Linked DNA regions of Tunicatimonas pelagia. The protein of the gene in region 2 binds, or shares a complex with, the protein of the main gene of each other region. Links are inferred from orthologs where the notes say so. Each region holds a gene or a part of one and is shown on either strand. Other genes may lie near its edges.

Evidence for each region.
Region 1: the proteins of mnmE (region 2) and mnmG are in contact, whole or in part, in a solved structure (PDB 9HIP), measured with the Escherichia coli proteins. The link is inferred for Tunicatimonas pelagia from one-to-one orthologs.

What each region holds. Positions count from the first base shown.
Region 1 is NZ_CP120683.1:3,312,998-3,315,958, forward strand. Bases 17-2,960 are described here. They hold mnmG (tRNA uridine-5-carboxymethylaminomethyl(34) synthesis enzyme MnmG), read right to left. Parts: upstream 2,450-2,960; coding sequence 584-2,449; downstream 17-583. Other genes in these bases: P0M28_RS14175 (hypothetical protein), read right to left, coding at 17-577; ybeY (rRNA maturation RNase YbeY), read right to left, coding at 2,747-2,960. In the rest of the region: more of P0M28_RS14175, read right to left, coding at 2-16; more of ybeY, read right to left, coding at 2,961-2,961. UniProt on the Escherichia coli protein: NAD-binding protein involved in the addition of a carboxymethylaminomethyl (cmnm) group at the wobble position (U34) of certain tRNAs, forming tRNA-cmnm(5)s(2)U34.
Region 2 is NZ_CP120683.1:343,291-346,289, reverse strand. The notes cover bases 1-2,982. They hold mnmE (tRNA uridine-5-carboxymethylaminomethyl(34) synthesis GTPase MnmE), read right to left. Parts: upstream 2,186-2,982; coding sequence 815-2,185; downstream 1-814. Other genes in these bases: P0M28_RS01375 (nucleoside deaminase), read right to left, coding at 2,866-2,982; P0M28_RS01380 (thioredoxin family protein), read right to left, coding at 2,255-2,758; P0M28_RS01390 (nucleoside-diphosphate sugar epimerase/dehydratase), read right to left, coding at 1-599. Also shown: more of P0M28_RS01375, read right to left, coding at 2,983-2,999. UniProt on the Escherichia coli protein: Exhibits a very high intrinsic GTPase hydrolysis rate. Involved in the addition of a carboxymethylaminomethyl (cmnm) group at the wobble position (U34) of certain tRNAs, forming tRNA-cmnm(5)s(2)U34.

The DNA.
Region 1 (2,961 bases), 3.0 Mb from region 2 along the record:
GTTAATAGAGGAAATTATCGAGTAACCGACGTATAATCAATCGCTTTTGCTGAAGAACACTCTGAGAGTTGAATAACATTTCGTACGAATGGACTTCGGAACCTTCGTTTAAACTGACTTCTAGTTCGTAGTTCTGGGTATTTTCACTAGTTAGCTCTTGGTAATCGTCAGTTTGGTTAGGTAAAAACTGACGCTGAATCCGCTGTATAGTGTGTCGGCTATAACCATTAGTTAAGACTGAATCGGTGCGTAGACGGACTGAATCAGGAATTTCTTCAAAACGGGTTAGTTCTTCAATGTCCTGAAGTTTACCATCGTCATTAAACTCTATGTTAAACCTTCTTCTATTTCTTACTAATTTTGTTTCGTAACTCAAGTTTTTTCCGTCAGTTTCTCGGTAAAACCGCTTTCTCCGGGATTCTTTCAACCAAATACTATCTAAATAATCTTGAGCAACTTTTGGTATTTCTTGCAGCTTGATCCGTTTTTCTTGCTCTTGCTTTACATACTCTTGAGCACGACTCGGTACGAAGAACATCCCCATTAGCCCGGCGACAATTATGATACGATAGAGCATGAACCTCTATTTGCCGAGATAAATCATAATGACTGACACATCTGCCGGAGACACGCCGCTAATCCGGGAAGCTTGACCAATCGTTTGTGGACGAATTTTTCCTAGCTTCTCACGTGCTTCAGTTGACAATGCTTTTACGGTGTTGTAATCGAAGTCACCGGGAATTCGGTAATCTTCCAAACTTTCCACTCGCTCGGCGTGCTGGCGTTCTTTTTCCAAATAGCTTTCGTACTTGGTCAGAATTTCTACTTGTTCTTTTACCTCCTCGTCTATTGGCTGGAAGTATTTTTGTAAAGTAGAATCAAGTTTTACTAAAGTTTTAACCGTAATTTCGGGACGCTTTAGTAACTGATGAATACTTACTTTTTCTTTAATAGTAGCAGTCGATATTTCATCTAGCCCTTCGTTTATTTCCTGGGGAGCAGCTTTTCGTTGTTTAATTTCGGTCATTACTTCTTTAATAGCATTCCGCTTATCAAATACTTTTTCTAAACGCGAATTATCAATTAGCCCGAGCTGGTGCCCCTTTTCGGTAAGTCGTAGGTCAGCATTATCCTGCCGGAGCAACAGTCGAAACTCGGCTCGGGAAGTAAACATTCGGTAGGGCTCTTCGGTACCCTTATTAATTAAATCATCAATTAGTACTCCAATGTAGGCTTCAGATCGGCGCAAAATGAGGGGTTCCTGCTCTTGAACCTTAAGGTGAGCGTTGATACCAGCCATCAGACCTTGGCAAGCCGCTTCTTCGTAACCGGTAGTTCCATTAATTTGCCCAGCGAAAAATAGATTCTCAATCACTTTAGTTTCTAAACTTAGCGAAAGTTGCGTCGGTGGAAAATAGTCATATTCAATGGCGTAGCCGGGACGAAATAATTTAGCGTTCTCAAAACCAGGAATATGGCGGATGGCTTGGTGCTGTACTTCTTCGGGTAATGAAGTAGAAAACCCGTTAACGTATACTTCCACCGTATCCCAGCCTTCGGGTTCTACAAATATCTGGTGGCGTTCGCGCTCGGCAAATCGGTTAATTTTATCTTCAATCGACGGACAATATCGCGGACCTTGCGCCTGGATTCGTCCGTTAAACATGGGTGAACGATCAAACCCGCTTTCTAATACTTCGTGAACAGTAGGGTTCGTATACGTAATATGGCAGCTTCGCTGATGCGTGAGTGGCTGAGTATCGGTAAACGAAAACTTACCAGGGTTTTCATCACCGGGCTGCTCTTCCATTTTGCTATAGTCTAGTGAGCGACCGTCTACTCGGGGTGGAGTCCCGGTTTTCATTCGTCCGGCCTCAAATTCCAAACTGATAAGTTGCTCGGTAATCCCTTTAGAAGCCCGCTCACCCGAACGCCCTCCGCCCATCTGCTTGTCACCAATATGGATTAAGCCATTCAGAAATGTACCATTGGTTAAGATAACGGTTTGGGATTTAATCTCCAGTCCGATACTGGTTTTCACTCCTACCACCTTCTCCCCTTCTACCAGAATTTCGGCCACCATTTCTTGCAGAAAGTCTAGGTTTGGAATTTTCTCCAATTGCATTCGCCAAGCCTCGGTGAAACGCGCCCGATCATTTTGGGTTCTTGGACTCCACATGGCCGGGCCTTTAGAGCGGTTTAGCATTCGAAACTGAATGGCTGATACATCAGTAACAATACCAGACAGTCCGCCCAGCGCATCAATTTCCCGAACAATTTGCCCTTTGGCTACACCACCCATTGCCGGATTACAAGACATCTGACCCATTTTGGCCATATCCATTGTGATAAGTAATGTTTTAGAACCCAAGTTTGCGGCAGCGGCGGCAGCCTCATTTCCAGCGTGCCCTGCTCCTACCACAACTACATCGTATTTTTCGAATAGCATATCTCTACGTAAGTTTCTCTTCTTCTTTACAAGTAAAATTAGTATTTCGTTTCCACTTTTTCTGATTTCTATTGCCGAAATAATGAAGTCTTCTTTTTAAGGTGCTTTGCTGTATTACGGACACAGAAACGGTAGAAGGTGAAGAGTGAAAGGTAGCTAATCTTTGCAGAGAATCTTTATCGTGTATATTCTCTTTTAGATCTACTAGATGCCTCATTTCAAGTAGGTTACGTTACGGTTCGTGAAGTAAATTGTTAATGTTCCACGTGGAACGTGGGCGTGAAGCGGTTTGGGATACTAAGAGAGGTGAAAATTCTGGAAGTAAAGGTTTACAAACTTATTCTCTAGGGAACGCATTTCTAACTTCTCGGCATCGGTAGAATCTTTGAATCCGAGTAAGTGGAGAATGCCGTGAACAATCACTCGTAGAAATTCAGATAGAAACGAAGCACTCAATTGATGGGCATTTTCCCTAACCCGGTCGATACTAATAAAAATATCACCTTCTAAAG
Region 2 (2,999 bases):
TTCTCTTTGCAAAACTCCTCAATTTCCGAAGTAATATCTTTGGTTTTCTTCTCCTCCGAAGCATTTCCATTAAAGAACCCGTAGAAGTGATGACCAAATTTTTGATTTAAATCAAGGGAGCGCAGTAACTCATGAGTTGTAGAGGTGCGCCCGATAATGATAAAGTTAACTTTGTTCTCTTGCTTGTTACTCAATAAGCGGTAACTAAATAGCAGAAGAACTTTGGCACTCACCGTAATTAGTACCGAGTAAAGATAGACATTAATAAGGTATCCTATTTCGAAGTACTGCGGCGTAGTTAGCAGGTAAACAAAGATGAAAAGTGCATGAATAAGAACCACTTTACTGGTACTCTTGAGTATGTACAAGACTCTCTTTAAAGTTTTAGTGTTGTAATGATTTGAGAAAAGAGAGATAATGATCCAGAGTAACACCCAAATAGTGTAGAAAGAAGCATTAGAGGTAAAGATAGCCCCTTTGGTAAGAAAGTTTTCGTACAATGATAAATCAAAAGCAAAATAAAGACAAAACGCATCAAGCATCATGATGACGAGAAAAAATGTCTTAGAGTACTGTGTATACTTAGGGATGTGAAACATATCAATAAAAAATTGAATCAATCAAAGGTAATAAAAAAGTGTTTAACGATGAAATATTTATCGCAAAAATGCTAAAAAAAATAAAGAAATATCACAAATTTGAAAAAATATAACGTTAAGTTAACATAGGTTAGATTAGGCTAATTTGACAATACGTAATACAAAACGCTTATTTTTTTTAATTGTTTTAATAAACCGATTGGTTTTTTTCTAAATTACTTTCCGATACAGAATTTACTGAAAATCGTTCCCAGTAATTCGTCGTTAGTAATATCTCCGGTAATTTCACCCAAAGCATGTAGCGAATAGCGAATATCCTGCGCTAAAAAATCGTGCGTAATTCCCTGATCAATGCCAGAAATGACCTGCTGTAGGTTATTGTAGGCACTTTTTAAACTCTCATAGTGGCGAAGATTCGTTACAATTGCGGACTGGTCTTGAATTTGGTTAAGCTGAAGAGTACTTATCAACTGTTGCTGGAGTTGCGCTAGCTGATGTTTGGTTAACGCGGAAATAAATACTACATCGTTCGTATCGCGTAATGCATCAACTAAGTGCTTCTGAGCTTTATCTAGCTTGTTTCCTACCTTTATTAGGGGAATATTAAGCTTTTCTAGGGATGCTATTTCTTCGGTTATCTCGTTGAGGTTACCTTGCTCTAAGTCAAACAGATAAAGAATAAGGGCGGCCTGCTGCATTTTTTCGTAAGTGCGTTGCACCCCAATAGCCTCAATTGTATCAGTGGTTTCTCGGATTCCAGCTGTATCAATAAAGCGGAAACGAATACCTTCTAGGGTGATTTCGTCTTCTATCACATCTCGAGTGGTGCCGGGAATATCACTGACGATGGCCTTTTCTTCATTTAGTAGGGCATTCAGCAGCGTAGATTTTCCTACATTCGGCTTGCCGGCAATTACCGTGGGAACGCCATTTTTTATGACATTTCCTATTGAAAAGCTTTGGATAAGATGCTGAGTTTTAGCAAGAATCTTCTGAACTAATTTTTTAAGCTCTTCCCGATTAGCAAACTCTACATCTTCTTCGGAAAAATCCAGTTCTAACTCAATGAGTGAAGCAAAACGCACTAACTGCTCCCGAAGTTGGTGAATCTCCCGTGAGAAGCCACCCCGCATTTGGTACATAGCAGCCCGATGAGCTACTTGAGAGTCAGCCGCAATTAATTCAGCGATAGCTTCCGCCTGAGCCAAGTCGTACTGCCCATTGAGGTAAGCTCGTTGAGTGAACTCTCCTGGCTTAGCTAACCGGGCACCCAAACTGATAAACAGCTCAATTATTTGTTGAATAATATAGGAAGATCCGTGACAGGAAATTTCTACCACGTTTTCTTTAGTAAAAGAGTGGGGAGCAATAAAAAGGGAAACGACTACTTCATCAAGAATTTCTTCTTGCTGACGAATTGTTCCGAAGTGAAGCGTATGAGAAGGCTGATCCAACAGGTTTTTACCGTGAAAAATCTGGTTGACCAACGTGATTGCCTCTGATCCTGATAAACGAATTACACCAATAGCTCCCTCGCCACTGGGGGTAGAAAGCGCAATAATAGTATCTTGTGCGTAGGTAGGCATAAAAAAAACAGTTATCCGATTGACACAAAGTAACGGATAACTGCTCTGAAAAAGTTGCGAAAAGAGAATTTACTGACTCATTTCTGCTTGGTTAAATCTTTCTAATAGCTCGAGAAAATCGCCGGCCGGGCGGAAGCCACTCACTGGTTGGAAGCGAGCGAACGATTCGTCGAAGAACACTACCGTAGGGTATCCCGTAACCCGTAGAGCGCGGGCTAGTTCCCCTTTAGAAAATTCTTGTCCTTTAAAAGTGACTTTATCGTTGCTATCAGCCTTTAGCTTTACGGCATAAAAATTTTCGTTGACGTAAGCCGCTACTTTCTCATCGGAGAAAGTGGTTTTATCCATTTTCTTACACCAGCCGCACCAGTCGGTATACACATCCATAATTACTTTTCTTGGCTCTTTCTCCGATAAAGTCTGCACTTCCTCAATAGTCAGCCAGTTAATTTTATTAAGCTTCGCGGGTTCTCCTTCAGAAATAGTAGTAAATGAGGCGACAGAAGCTAAACTTAAAAAAGTAATTACTCCGAGAGTAATTGATAAGAAGCGTTTTATTTCTAGATTTTTCATGATACTCATTGCTGGTTATTACCTATAACGAACCTCAAGTTGAAATGATTCTGCTGCTTACGGAGCAAACACCACTCCATTTGTCAGTAGCGAAACAAATGGCACATTTAGCCAAATTCTTGTAAAAGTCTCGAGCATTCTTTTTCCATGAATAGTCCGGTTATACTTACTTTTTGAGGAGAATGAGCTGCTACCTGTTGGCAGGAAATAGTGATTTGAGGCATAAATTGAGCAATGGTAG